3 regions of the Marichromatium sp. AB31 genome follow, and region 2 is predicted to be linked to each of the others. Evidence: predicted binding sites of a transcription regulator. Region 2 holds the regulator's gene; each other region holds the start of a gene.
The links. Region 2 encodes sigma-54, which starts transcription at its own class of promoters, with help from an activator protein. Its sites were predicted from a motif close to TGGCANGNTNCNTGCTT; they were not measured.

Region 1: EBL84_RS13170 (PEP-CTERM sorting domain-containing protein) is a predicted target of sigma-54. The motif match lies at 1,875-1,891, and genes of this name have one in related genera.
Region 3: flgA (flagellar basal body P-ring formation chaperone FlgA) is a predicted target of sigma-54. The motif match lies at 2,036-2,052, and genes of this name have one in related genera.

Annotation. Positions count from the first base shown of each region.
Region 1 covers NZ_RHFI01000020.1:14,111-18,966, reverse strand. Annotated here, with positions in the region: gene EBL84_RS13175 (LrgB family protein) at 1-610, shown strand, start outside; gene EBL84_RS13170 (PEP-CTERM sorting domain-containing protein) at 881-1,780, opposite strand; gene EBL84_RS13165 (hypothetical protein) at 2,005-3,396, opposite strand; gene EBL84_RS13160 (outer membrane lipoprotein-sorting protein) at 3,393-4,250, opposite strand; gene EBL84_RS13155 (RND family transporter) at 4,391-4,856, opposite strand, start outside.
Region 2 covers NZ_RHFI01000002.1:247,242-252,097, forward strand. Annotated here, with positions in the region: gene kdsC (3-deoxy-manno-octulosonate-8-phosphatase KdsC) at 1-86, shown strand, start outside; gene lptC (LPS export ABC transporter periplasmic protein LptC) at 83-679, shown strand; gene lptA (lipopolysaccharide transport periplasmic protein LptA) at 676-1,164, shown strand; gene lptB (LPS export ABC transporter ATP-binding protein) at 1,178-1,903, shown strand; gene EBL84_RS03460 (RNA polymerase factor sigma-54) at 2,085-3,557, shown strand; gene hpf (ribosome hibernation-promoting factor, HPF/YfiA family) at 3,593-3,946, shown strand; gene EBL84_RS03470 (PTS sugar transporter subunit IIA) at 4,234-4,692, shown strand; gene hprK (HPr(Ser) kinase/phosphatase) at 4,712-4,856, shown strand, end outside.
Region 3 covers NZ_RHFI01000012.1:56,016-60,871, forward strand. Annotated here, with positions in the region: gene EBL84_RS10610 (protein-glutamate O-methyltransferase CheR) at 1-806, opposite strand, end outside; gene EBL84_RS10615 (chemotaxis protein CheV) at 932-1,864, opposite strand; gene flgA (flagellar basal body P-ring formation chaperone FlgA) at 2,122-2,871, shown strand; gene flgM (flagellar biosynthesis anti-sigma factor FlgM) at 2,972-3,283, shown strand; gene EBL84_RS10630 (flagella synthesis protein FlgN) at 3,310-3,786, shown strand; gene EBL84_RS10635 (flagellar brake protein) at 3,851-4,561, shown strand.

The DNA.
Region 1 (4,856 bases), on a different contig from region 2:
GCTGCTCAATCCGGTGGTGCTGAGCATCGCGACCCTGATCGGGCTGCTGGTGCTCACCGACACGCCTTATGCGCAGTACTTCGACGGTGCCCAGTTCATCCACTTCCTGCTCGGTCCGGCGACCGTGGCGCTGGCCATCCCGCTCTATCGGCTGCGCGCCGAGCTACACGTGCTGGCGCTGCCGATCACGGTTGCCCTGGTGGTCGGGGCGGTGGTGGCGGTCGTCAGTGCGGTGGGGCTGGCGGCGGCCCTCGGCGCGGATCGCGCGGTGCTGCTCTCGCTCGCGCCCAAGTCGGTGACCACGCCGGTGGCGATGGGGATCGCCGAGAAGCTCGGCGGCATCCCGGCGCTGACCGCCGCCCTGGTGGTGCTCACCGGCCTGGTCGGGGCGCTGTTCGGGGTCGGGGTGCTGCGCCGTCTGGGGATCCGCGATCCGGCGGTGATCGGGGTGGCCCTGGGCACCGCCGCGCACGGCATCGGGACCGCCCGGGCCTTCCAGCTCGGTCATCGCGAGGGCGCGATGGCGGGTCTGGCGATGGGACTCTCGGCGGTGCTCACCGCGCTGCTGCTGCCGTTGCTGCCGCGCGGCTTGGCGCTGCTCGGGATGTAGGGGGGATCAGCCATCAGCGACCAGCGATCAGCCACCAGTGAGGGGAGGTGGTTTGTCTCGTCGTCGCGCAGCTGATGGCAGGCCGACACCGAAGACGGGTCGCGTTCTTCGCGCCTCTGGCAGCTTTGCGGTTGCGGGGCATTGGGCGCAGGCATCGAGTATAGACGCCCACTGGCGGCTGGCGGCTGGCGGCTGGCGGCCCTTCCCCAAACGCCGACGGCGGCCCGGAGGCCGCCGTCGGATCATGCGAGCTGACGAGAGGTCAGCGGATCAGGCGTGCTTGCGGCGGCGGCTGCCGGCGAAGCCGATGCCGAGCAGACCGGCGCCGAGCAGGCCGAGGGTGGCCGGCTCGGGGATGCTGCCGGTGACTGAGCCGTCGAGCTTGGCCTGGCGGACGGCGGCCGGACCGCTGGGGCCGGCGACGAGCAGCAGCTCGCTGGGGGCCGGGATCGGCGGATCGACGTTGGTGTCGAGTTTCAGCGTCGGGGTGCCGCCGGCGCTGAGCTTGTCGAAGGCATCGACGAAGACGCCGTTGTCGTCCTGGATGAACAGGAAGTCATCCACGACGAAGGTGATGTCGAAGAACAGGTCGAGGTTGGCACCGCTGAGCACCGAGCCGGTGAGCTCGCCGGTCAGCACCAGACGGTCATTGGTGTCGTCGTTGAGGTCGTTGAAATAGACGTCGAAGGTGCCGCTGGTATAGGTCGGACCGCCGGCGCCGAGGTCACCGTAGAAGGTGTACTCGACCTGCAGGTCCCAGGTCTGCAGGAAGCCTTCGTTGTCGGTCGCGAGCGGCGGTACCAGCGGGCTCAGGGCGTCGATGTCGCACTGGCCGAGCGGGCAGTTCGGCATGACCAGATCGACGGTGGAGACGCCGTCGAGCGCGGTCCCGGAGGTCGGGATGCCGTAGCTGGCGAGCGTGGCGGGGTCGTTGGTGTCGAAGAAGGACCCGGCCACCGAGCCGTCGGTGAAGTCGTAGATCGAGGTCGCGAGCAGCTGGTTGTAGCCGAACTCGTCGAAGGTCCCGGTCATGGTGTTCGCGTCCGGCGCGCCGATGAAGCGGGTGGTGTCGTAGCTGTTGTCCGGGAGATTGAGATACATCAGGCCGGCGCTGGCGACATTGGCGGTCAGTGCGGTCGCTGCGGCCAGCGAGATCGTCAAGGTCTTCATGGTTTCACTCCTGCGAGGTTGAGCTGTATGCGCGCTGTCGGGGCGTCGTCGGCAGCTTCCTTTGCCGGAGTCACGCGGCCCTCACTGGAGTTGTATGCAGATGTTGGGCCAGGTTTTTTTGTTATTATTTTTCAATTACTTGAGAATTTTGCTTGGGTTTATGCAGGCATGTGAGGGGCGGGTTGTAAAGTCTGCCGACACTCCTGTGCAGGGCGTTTCGGGGGTCAGTAACGCACCCGCCAGCCGGTGGCGATGAGGGTGTCGTCGGCATAGAAGTCGCCGAAGGTGCCGTCCTCGCCGTCGAAGTAGTGCGCCCCGAGATAGAACTCGTGGGGCTCGCGGGCGATATAGGCGATCTCGGGGTTGAGATAGAGGTCGTGGCGGTTGAGTCCGGCGGCGAAACGCAGCCGACCGCGCCAGCGACCCTGGCCCCACTCGCTCTCGAGCTGGCCGTTGAGGCTCAGGGTGTCGACCCAGTCGATCACCGGCGGCGCGTCGAGCAGGTGCCGCCCGGCCAGCTGCAGGTTGATGCGGGTGTCGGCGTCGCCCGGATAGAACTCGATGCCGGCCACCCAGTCGAGCCCGGCGACGGTGTCGAGACGCAGGTCGCGGGTGGTCACCGGGACATCGCTGAGCCAGGCGGCCTCGAGCCGCAGCGTGGCGCCGCCGACCACCACCCCGAGGTCTCCGCCGAGGATGGTGGTGTAGGGGTGACGCCCGAGGAAGGTCGGGCGCTCGCCGCCGGCGGCGAGCGCGCTGGCGACATCGGCGCCGTCGAGCAGCGCACGCCGCACCGCCGGGTCGAGTTCGTAGTAGGGCAGTGAGTGACGGGTGTGCTGCACGGTGAGTGCGTAGTCGAGACCGCTGAGGCTGTGGCTGAAGCGCAGACCGGCGCCGGCGCCGCCGGGGCGATCGTCGCCCGTGCTGGCGCCGCGCACCAGGGCCGCGAGCAGTGGATCGGAGCGGATCCCCAGCAGCCGCCCCTGGTCACGGTCGACCGGGTACCAGACGCTGTCGTCGTCGGGCAGCTCGGCGGGACGGAATGCCGGGATCACCACCAGGTCGAGCTTGTGATCGGTGCCGAACTCCTCCCAGCGCAGCAGCGGCACGGCGCGGCGGCGGTCGTCGAGTTCATCGATGGCGAAGCGGCTGATGTCCTGCACCGAGAGCCGGTCGGTCGGCGGGATCTCGTCGACCCGCCCCCAGAGCACGGTCTGGGCGCCGAGGGTGACGCGTCGCTGCGGGTTGCGGTAGCGCAGATAGCTCTCGTCGTAATCGAGCGCGAGCGCGCGCAAGCGGTCGGCGCCGGACTGGGCGTCGCCATCGAGGCGTAGTGCCGCGCGCAGCTCCCAGGCCGGCGCCGGGCGCCACGCGGCGGCGACCACCCCGGTGAAGTGGGCGCCGGTGGCCGCGCGCGCCTCGCCCTCGGTGAAGGCGCCGAACTCGGTCCACAGTCGGTCGATGCCGAGTTCCAACGTGTGTCGCTCGATCGGCGCCGTCGGCTCGGGCAGCACCGCTGCCGGCGTCTCGGGCGTGCCGATGATCAGCACCTCCTGCGCCTGGATGGGGGCTGCGGCGAGCGCGAGCAGCAGCGGTGCGAGGGCGCGTGCGCTCATGGCCGGAACCTGGACTCGAATACCGGGTCCTCGAGCGCGCGGCGCGAGAACAGCACCGGGTCGAGTCCGCGGTCATAGCGGGTGAGGGTGCTGGTCATCCGCGTCTGGTGGCCGCTGTCGAGATCGGTCATGAGGCTGTCGGTCACCGTCCAGTAGCCCTGGATGCGCTCGAGTCGGCGGGCGGTGAAGCGCTTGAAGGGCTGGTTCTGGCCGGGACGGAAGAAGTCGATACGCAGCGCCACCAGCGCCTCGGGGTGGATCCAGCTCAGCCGCTTGCCGTAGACCGAGTTGCCCGGATCGACCGGGGTGCTCTCGAGCACCTCGGTGCGCACCCCCTCGTAGGTCTCCTGGCGCAGCCAGCGGTGTTCGTCGAGGGCGACGCGGCGATCGCGCAGGTCCTCGTAGAACAGGTCCGAGCCGACGAAGCGCCCGCCCTGGCGGGCGGCGGGGATGCGTCTGGGCTTGCCGAGCGCGGGCAGATAGACCCACTGGTCGCTCTCGCCGGCGGCATGGTCGATGGTCAGCAGCCCGGTGTCGGCGATGTCGCCCGGCGCGGTGAAGCGGATCAGGGTGGAGACCTCGCCGCCCCCCTGGTCGCGACGGTAGATGAACATCTCGCGGGTGCGCGGGGCGTGGCCGCGCTCCTGCAGCACCATGGTGCCGCTGGTGGTGAGGTCGCGCCCGTCGGGGCGGTCGTAGACCTGCTGGGCGAGGCGCTCCCCCTTGGGATCGGCGTGCACCGGGGTGAGCAGGGCGCAGGCGAGCAGCAGCGCGAGCGCCGTTGTCCAGTGATGCGTTCGTGGCGGCGTGAGCCGTCGTGACGTCCGCTGGGGGCGGGGCGATGGCGTCGACATGGGCTTCCTCGCTTCAGGCTCGGTGGCGCGGCGGTCCGCAAGGCCCGGCGCGGCGCTTGGGGGGTTCAGTGGGGCGCGTTGGCGGTGCTCGCGCATCCGGTTCGCGCCCCACTGACATTGCGCCAAAGTCTGGTGCGATTTCACCGACCTGTCCAGTCCGCTCGCGCGCGCCGCGCGCGCGCTCGTCCGACGGCCATCAGCAACGCCGGGAAGAGCAGCAGATCGAAGATCAGCGCGGTGAGCAGGCCGACGGCGGTGAGCAGGCCGAACTCGCGCGTCGGCACGAACGCCGAGCTGCCGAGCAGCAGGAACTGGCCGCACAGGATCAGCGTGGTGGCGACCACCGCACGACCGCTGTGCTGATAGGCACGGGCCAGCGCCCAGACCCGCGAGCCGTGCGCGGCGAGGTTGCGACGGTAAGCGTGGAAGAGATGGATGGTGTCGTCGATGGCGATGCCGGCGGTGACGCTGGCGATCATCGCGGTGGCCATGTCGAGCCAGATCCCGAGCACCCCCATGGCGATGAAGATCAGCAGGATCGGCGCGATGTTCGGCACCATGCACAGTGCGGCGTCGCCGGGGCGGCGCCACATCGCCAGCATGAAC
Region 2 (4,856 bases):
GCGGGCGCGGCGCCGCGCGCGAGTTCTGCGAACTGATCATGGACGCTCAGGGGACGCTCGCGCGACTGGCCGGACAGCGTCCATGAGCACCCGCGCGCACTGGCCGCTGCGCTACTACCTGCTCGCCGCCTTCTTCGCCTTCAGCGGGCTCGCGGGCTGGTGGCAGGTCCAGCGCATCGACCAGCCGCAGGGACCGGCCACCGTACGCCCCCGCGTCCCCGACTACGTGGTCCACGCGTTCACCGCGCTCGAGACCGACACCAGCGGCGCACCGAGCCGACGCCTGAGCGCGACCGAGTTGCGTCAGTTCGTCGCCGAGGACCTCTCCGAGCTCGACCGCCCACACATGCAGCTGTTCCAGTCCGACGGACCGCCGTGGCGCGCGCGCGCCGAGCACGGGCTGGTGCTCGACGGCGGCGCGGAGGTGCGGCTGACCGGCGACGTCCATCTCGAGCGCGACGCCACCGCCGAGGCCCCGCCCGCGCACATCGAGACCGAGCAGCTCAACGTCTGGCACCAGCGCGCCTATGCCCGTACCGACCTGCCGGTGCGGGTGGCCAGCGGCGAGGACTGGCTGAGCGCCACCGGCATGCAGCTGTGGTACGACGAGCCGGCGCGCGCCACCTTCCACGGTCGCACCCGGATGCTGCTCGCCCCGACCCAGGAGACCCAACCATGAGCCCTCCACTGCGCCTGCTGGCACTGTTGCTGTTGTTCGGCTGGAACCCGGCCAACGCGCTCGACGACGACCCCCAGCAACCGATGTACATCGAGGCCGACGACGTCGAGGTACGCGAGGCCGAGGGCACCAGCATCTATGTCGGCAACGTCGAGGTCACCCAGGGCAGCATGCGCCTGCACGCCGACCACATGACCGTCTATCACCGCGAGGACCGCCGCCCGCGCCAGATCATCGCCATCGGCACCCCGGCGCGCTTCCGTCAACTGCTCGAGGACGACCAGGGCGAGGTCCGCGCCTTCGCCAGGCGCATGGAGTTCGACACCGACCGCGACGAGCTGGTGCTGATCGACGAGGCGGTACTGATCCAGGGCGAGGACCGCGTCGCCAGCGAGCGCATCGTCTACGACCGTGCCCGCGAACACTTCCGTGCCGGCGGCAGCGGTCGGGTGCGGATCACCATCACCCCCGAGGAGGAGTCATGACAGGGGTCGACGGATGAGCGTACTGCGCGCCGAACAGCTCAAGAAACGTTATCGCAGCCGCGAGGTCCTGCGGGGAGTGAGCGTCGAGGTCGAGGCCGGCGAGGTGGTCGGGCTGCTCGGCCCCAACGGCGCGGGCAAGACCACCTGCTTCTATCTCATCGTCGGGCTGATCCCGGCCGACCAGGGGCGCATCACCCTCGACGAGCACGATGTCACCCTGATGCCAATGCATGCGCGCGCGCGCGCCGGACTGAGCTATCTGGCGCAGGAGCCCTCGGTGTTTCGCAAGCTCAGCGCGCGCGACAACATCCTCGCGATCCTCGAGACCCGCGGCGACCTCGACCGCGAGCAGCGCGAGCAGCGTTGCGAGCAGCTGCTCGAGGAGCTCGGCATCGCCCATATCGGCGAGTCGCTGGCACTCAGCCTCTCCGGTGGCGAGCGCCGTCGTCTCGAGATCGCCCGCGCGCTGGCCGTCGACCCCAAGGTGATGCTGCTCGACGAGCCCTTCGCCGGCGTCGACCCGATCGCCGTGGGCGACATCAAGGCGATCGTCTCGCACCTGCGCGAGCGCGGCATCGGCGTGTTGATCACCGATCACAACGTGCGCGAGACGCTCGACATCTGCGATCGCGGCTACATCATCAGTAATGGCGAGGTGATCGCCGCCGGCCGCCCCGACGAGCTACTCGCCAACCAGCAGGTACGCGACGTCTATCTCGGCGCCGACTTCGCCATGTAGCATGTAGGCGGCAGCATCCGCGCCCCGCTGCTACATATTGGGAGTAAGATGAAGACCATCGCGCCCCGGCAGGGGGCGCGCTTGACGTGACTCAGGCACCTTTGTTGCCACCCGACCTATAATCGTCATAGGACGGTCATCGACCCGGCATAGAGACAGACGCAAGACGCATCGGCGATCCATGAAGCAAACCATCCAGCTTCGCCTCGGCCAACACCTGACGATGACGCCCCAGCTGCAGCAGGCGATTCGCCTCCTGCAGCTGTCGACGCTCGAGCTGCAGAAGGAGATCCAGGAGGCGCTGGACTCCAACCTGATGCTCGAGGAGGCCGAGGAGGCCGACCGCTTCGCCGCCAACGGTGAGGACAGCGGCAATGGCGCACACGAGTCCCCGCCCAGCGATGAGCAGGGCAGCGCCGAGCGTGAGCTCCAGGGCGAGACCAACGAGATCCCCGATGAGCTCCCGGTCGACACCCAGTGGGCCGATGTCTACGACGGCTATCTACCGCCGAGCACCCAGGGCAGCGCCGAGAACGCCGATTTCGACCCCTTCCTCCACCAGAGCCGCCCTCAGACCCTGCACGATCACCTCCTCTGGCAGCTCAACCTGATCCGGCTGAGCGAGCGCGACGAGATGATCGCCGAGGCGGTGATCGATGCCATCGACGCGCGCGGCTATCTTCGGGCCGATCTCGACGAGCTGCTGAGCACCATCGGCGACGATCAGATCAGCCTCGAGGAGATCGCCACCATGGTGCACCGGGTGCAGTCGTTCGATCCCCCGGGGGTCGGCGCCCGCGATCTCGCCGAGTGCCTGCAGATCCAGCTGCGGCAGCTCCCCGCCGAGACCCCGCAGCGCGACCTCGCGCTGGCGATCTGTCGCGACGGCTTCGAGCACCTGCCGCGCAAGGACATCGCCGCGCTGATGCGCCGCTTCAAGCAGACCGAGCCCGAGATTCGTGGTGCACTCACGCTGATCTGCCAGCTCAACCCGCACCCCGGCGACTTGATCGCGCAGGAGCCCCCGGAGTACGTTGTACCCGACATCTTCGTGCGCAGAGAGAATGGTCGCTGGTCGGTGGAACTCAACCCGGAATCCACACCTAAACTGAGGGTGAACGCAGACTACGCCCGGCTGATCCGGCGCGCCGACACCAGCAGCGACAGCGTCACCATGCGCAACCACCTGCAGGAGGCGCGCTGGTTCATCAAGAGCCTGGCGAGCCGCAACGACACCGTGCTGCGGGTGGGCGCCAAGATCGTGGAGATGCAGCAGGCGTTCTTCGAGCACGGCGAGGAGGCGATGCGGCCGATGGTGCTGCGCGACGTCGCCGAGGCGCTCGAGCTGCACGAGTCGACCGTCTCCCGGGTCACCACGCAGAAATACATGCATACGCCGAGGGGCACCCTGGAGTTCAAGTACTTCTTCTCGTCCCACGTCAGCACCACTTCTGGTGGGGAGTGTTCATCAACGGCGATCCGCGCGCTCATTCGTAAGCTGATCGCCGCCGAACCCGCCAGAAAACCCTTGAGCGACAGCAAGATCGCGGCCGAACTGGCCGATCGCGGCATCCAGGTCGCGCGTCGAACCGTCGCCAAGTACCGCGAGGCCATGGGTATTCCAGCCTCGAACGAGCGCAAACGCCTGGCATGAGCAGGCTGTTTGGAACCCCTGTAAGGAGTCCAATGATGCAAATCAATCTGACGGGTCATCACGTCGACATCACCGAGGCACTGCGCGACTACGTCGACAGCAAATTCGCACGCCTGGCGCGTCACTTCGACCACGTCACCAATGCCCACGTCATTCTCAGCGTTGAGAAGCTCGACCAGAAGGCCGAGGCGACGCTGCACATCAATGGTGGGAAGCTCTTCGCCGACTCCGTGCATGAAGATATGTATGCCGCGATCGACGGCCTGACCGACAAGCTCGATCGCCAGATCCTGCGCCACAAGGAGAAGAAGAACGACTATCGCAGCGCACCCGGCCCGAAGGCGGCCGACTCTGAAGCCGAGGCCGACGCCGAGGCCGATACCGAATAGCCCGGCAACGGCCTGATGGCCCATGCGTCGGCGGGGCGTCGGGACACCCGACACCCGCCGGACCGACGCACCGACACCTCGAACGGATCCGTGATCGCGCCGTTCGGGGTGTTTTGCATTGAGACCCTGAGATCCGAGCCGATATCGACACCTGCGGGCTCCGACGACTCGAAGGACACCCAGAATCCATGACCACGACCACGCGCCCCGATCACCCGCCGGTATGGACACCGGACACCGTCACCGCCCAGCGCCCCTGTCCCTGCGACCACCAGGAGCCTTGACCGATGTTCAGTCCAGACCTGATCAGCGAGGCCCGAGTCAGCTGCGGTGCCGAGATCGCCAGCAAGAAGCGGCTGCTCGAGACGCTCGCCGAGCTGCTGGCCAACGACCACCCCCGTCTCAACACCGAACTCGTCTTCGAGCGTCTGCTCGAGCGCGAGCGACTCGGCAGCACCGGACTCGGTCACGGTGTGGCGCTGCCGCACGCCCGCATCAAGGAGATCAACGAGGTGCTCGGAGCCTTCGTCAGCACCAGCACCGGGGTCGACTATGACGCGATCGACGGCGAGCCGGTCGATCTCGCCTTCGCCCTGCTGGTCCCGGAGAGCGCCACCGAGGAGCATCTGCGCTTGCTCGCCCGGCTCGCCGGCATGTTCAGCGACCCGGCCACCCGCGCCGCGCTGCGCGAGGCCGGCTCGGCGGCGACCGTCCTGCAACTGATCGAGACGAGCGAGGCGCGCTAACGCCACGCCGACCTGGGCCATGCTCGACAGCCTCCAGTCACTCCTCGAACAGACCGGCCCGCGGCTGCAGCTGCGCTGGCTCAACGGCGAGCCCGAACAAGGCTCCCCACTGCGCCGGCCCGAGCGCGCACGCTCGCGCGAGTCGCTGATCGGCTCGCTCAACT
Region 3 (4,856 bases), on a different contig from region 2:
CGCCTGAGCACGGCGCCCTTTGGCGTGCGGACCATCTCGAAGGCGTTGGTATAGGAGCCGACCGATTCGGAGGCTCCGACGAAGAGATAGCCACCCGGCTCCATCTGTTTGGCAATGCCGTCAAAAACCCGACGCTTGGTCTCGGCCGAGAAATAGATCAGCACGTTGCGACAGAAGACGATCTCGAACTTGCCGAGCGCGGCATAGGACTCCATCAGGTTGAGCTTCTGGAAGCGGACCCGACGCTGGATATCGGGCTTGATGCGATGCCCGTTGGGCACGGTCTCGAAGAAACGGTCGCGCCGTTCCTTGCTCAGGCCGCGCACGATCCCAAGCCCATCGTAGACACCACCACGCGCCTCGGCGAGCACGGTATCGGAGAGATCGGTGCCGAGCACGCTGGTCTGGATGTTCTTCGGCGGAAAGCTCTGCTCCCACTCGGCCAGCACCATGGCGATGCTGTAAGGCTCCTGACCGCTCGAGCAGGCCGCCGACCAGATGCGGATCGGGCGTTTCTTTTCCGCCAGCTCGGGCAGGACCACGTGGCGCAGGATCTCGAACGGATAGACATCACGAAACCAGGAGGTCTCGTTGGTGGTCATCGCGTCGATCACACGCGACTTGAGCGTCGGGTCCGCAGAGCGGCGCAGCGCGCGCAGCAGCTCCTCGACACTGGAGAAGGAGAACTCACCGAGCAGGCGCGAGAGCCGACTGGAGACGAGATACTGACGATTCTCACCCAGCACCAAGCCGCAGCACTCGGAGAGAAAGCGCGAGAATTCTGCGTAGTCTTGCGGATCTATCACGACAGACCTCTGGCCAAACGTCCGTTCGCATCCGCCATGCACTGGCGCAGGACCACGCTGATCGAATCACTCAATGGAATACTCACACTTTCTATGCATCAGGAAGACTGTAAGGGCCATCTCGCTCAGGAGTCGTCCGCGGGTCGGCCACCATGCTTCATCACCATCGCGGCCAACTCGTCCGGATCGAACTTCGGCAGGAAGTCATCGGCCCCGGCGCGCTTGACCATATCGGCGTTGAACTGCCCGCTCAGCGAGGAGTGCAGCACCACCGGCAGATCCTTGAGCTTGCTATTGTCGCGGATCTTGCGGGTCAGGGTATAGCCGTCCATACGCGGCATCTCGATGTCGGAGATCACCATCTCGATGGTGTCCGAGACAGCGCCAGTCTCGGCCAGCTCCTCGAGGAAGTCGAGCGCGGCGCGACCATCGGAGCGGGTCTCGACCTGGAAACCGATCTCGCCAATGGCGCGCTCGATCTGCTTGCGCGCAACCATCGAGTCGTCGACCACCAGGATCGACTTGTGATGATCGATGTGCTCGGCCCGCTCCAGGGTGGTCTCCGAGACATCTTCCTTGAGCTGATTGATGGCAGCGAACACCCGCTCGACATCGATGATCTGCACCAGCCGCCCCTCGACCTCGGTGACCGCCACCAGATAGCTTTCCTGTTCGGTCCCTCGTGGCGGCGGCTTCACCGTCTCCCAGTTGACGTTGACGATACGATCCACCGCCGAGACCCAGAAGCCCTGCACCGAACGGTTGAACTCGGTGACGATCACCTTGGCATCGGTATCATCCCCCGGCCGGTCGACGAAGCCGATGGCCTGCGCCAGATCGATGATCGAGACCGTGCGGTCACGGATCGTCGCCACGCCGCGCACGATCGCGCTCGCCCCGGGCAACTGCTGCAGCTTGGGGCGAGCGATCACCTCGCGAACCTTGAACACATTGATACCGAACGTCTGGTCGCTGCCGAGGTGGAACAGCAGCAGCTCCATGCGATTCTGCCCCACCATGCGGGTACGTTGATCGACGTCGTCAATAAACTGACTCATCTACCACCTCCAAGTCGAGGCCCGCCGGCCCGGGTGATCATGCCTGAGCATGATAGCCTAAGCCGACAGGCTTCATGAACGAATTCGGCGCAGCCGTCCTCTCCCACTCGTCTCTCCGGGGCATCATGACCCAACGAGACGCCACCACCGACCCTGCCCCGGGCTACGCTCAGGCGCGATTTCTGCATGCCATGGCGTATCGGACAGCCGACCCGGCGCGTCGGCACCCCGCCAGCATCCATTCAGCGGTGATCCCCATGCAACCATCCACCTCTATCGACAACCCGACACGGCGCACCATCAGCCTGGCGATCGCCCTCGCCGGTCTCCTCAGCCTGCTGTTGTGGCCAGCGCAGCACCCCCAGGCTGGCGAGATCGAGTCGGTCGAGCGACTCCGCGATACCGTGGCCACCTATCTCTCGGCGATCACCCAAACGACGGGGACGGACGAGATCGAGGTCCTGGTCGGCCAGATCGACGCCCGCCTGCGACTGGCGCGGTGTGATCGTACGCCGAACGCCAGTCTCGCCCCCGGCGCCCGCACCAGCGGCTCGACCACCGTCAACCTGCGCTGCTCCGAGCCGGTGCAATGGTCGATCTTCGTCCCCGCCCGTATCGAGCGCCACACCCAGGTCGTGGTGGTCGCCAGGCCGATCGCCCGCGAGCAGCGTATCCAGGCAACCGACCTGCGGCGTGAACGCCAGGAGGTCTCGAGCCTGAGCGGTGGTTACTTCAGGGACCCGAACGCCGTGATCGGCATGGAAGCGCGCCGCGCGCTCACTCCGGGGCAAGTCATCACCAGCGCCCACGTCGCCCCGCGCAAGCTCGTCGAGCGCGGACAGCTCGTCACCATCTACTCGGGAGACGGCGGCCTGATGGTCCGAATGTCCGGCGAGGCGCTCGAGGATGGAGCGGCGGGAGAGCGCATCCGCGTGCGCAACCGCTCCTCGCGCCGGATCGTCGAAGGCTATGTGGAACCCTCCGGGCATATCCACGTACCATTGTAGCCATATGGTGGGGCTGCGACGGGCACACGACAATGGACTACAGTTTCCTGGTCGACGGCCGTTATCAGCTGTGAGCCCACGTCGATCGGAAGCAACGCCAATGGACATCAAGAACCTCACCACGACCGCGTTTCGCACCGAAGGCAACAACTCCGCCGGCAACGGCGTGCGCGGTGGCGCCAAGGCGCCCGAGGGCGAGGCCCAGGCACGTCCGGGCGTCGAGGGTGGGGAGACGGTCACGTTGACCTCAGCGGCCAAGAGCATGAGCGCATCGCGTGGCGAATCGACCGAGCCGCCGATCGACGAGGCCAAGGTCGCGAAGATCAAGCAGGCCATCGCCGAGGGGCGCTATCCGATCGACAACCAGCAGCTCGCCGACAGCGTCATCGAGTTCGAGCAACTGCTGGCCTGAATCACCGTCTGACTTGAGGTTGGCCCATGGAGCACACCGGTCCCTTCGCCCACTCGCTCGAAACGGCGATCGCCCTGGCGACCCGTCTGGAGCAGGCGTTGCTCGACGAGACCCGGGCGATCGAGCTGCGCGATCCCGATGAGTTGCAGCGCGTCGTCGCCGGCAAGCAGCAGCTCGCCGACCAGCTCGAGGAAGAGACGTTACGCATGAAGCAATGGGTCGAGGACACCGGCTACACCTTCGACGCTCAGGGCGTGGAGCGGCTGCTCGAGCGCGTTGATCCACGACGCGACCTCACCCCGCGCTGGGATGCGCTGCGGGGCTACGTGGTGCGCTGCGACCAACTCAACCGCACCAATGCCACACTGATCAATCGTGATCGCAAGCGCGTCACCCTGTCGCTGCGCATCCTCCGCGGCGAGGACCCCAACGCCACCACCTACGACCCGCGCGGCCAGGCCAACAACGGCACCCCGCACAGTCGCACCATCAGCCGCGCCTGACAGGCCGACCTCGCCCTGGCCGGAGCCGGACGGCCCCTCCGCCAACCACAGACCGAGCAGCATCATGGCCGCAGAAGAGTTGATCACCAACCCCGGACGGATCTCGACCATCCTCAGCGACATGAATCACCGGCTGCTGGTGGTCAACGTCCGTCTCGATCCCGACGGCCCGCTGTTCGCCTCCTCGCTGATCCGTCTCGATGGTGAACAGCGCACACTGTTTCTCGACGAACTCCACCCCGAGGAGGGACATCAGCAGGTCGGCCAGGCCCATGAGATCCGCGTCTATGGCAACCTGCGCGGGATCGCGATCCGCTTCTCGACCCGGGTGGCCGACATCCTCGAGGAGGACGGCATCGCGCTCTACGCCTGCCCCTACCCCGAGGCACTCAACTATCTGCAGCGTCGCGAGATCTTCCGCGCCGCCCTGCCCTTTGGCGAGATCCGTCACGTTCGTCTGCACCACGTCAACTCCAGTGATACGCTCAACGGCCGGCTGCTCGACCTCTCGGCCAAGGGCTTCTGTCTCGAGGTCGACTGGAGCGATATCGCACGGGTCGAGCCCGGCACCCTGCTGCACTACTCGGGGATGCAGCTGCCGGTCCTGAACGCACCGCTGACCGGCGAGGCAGTCCTGATCAACAGCCGCCCCGTGGCCGAGCCCGGGCGCTTCGCCGCCGGTTTTCGTATCGTCAATCTCGATCAGGGCACCGAGCGCGCGCTGATGCGCGCAACCCTCCACTATCAGCGTGAGGCGCGCAAGGTCGCGGTCTGACCCGCGAGCCCCGCATCACGGCCCGCATGAGCGAACCCATCCCAGGTCAACCATTGCTGCAGCTGCTGAGCAGCAGCCGGATGCAGGGCAGCGCCACGGTACGACAGGCCCTGGAGCTGACCATTGGATTGAAGCTCGAGCTCGAGCTCGCCACACCGAACCGCACCCCAGCGCCCGCCCCGGGAGAGGTCTTCGCCCGGGTCCGTCCCCCGGGCCCGGGCACCAGCTGGTCGGCCCCGCTGCAACTGCGCTTGCTGGCACCACTGCCATCCACGCAGTCGCCAGCACAGGCCAG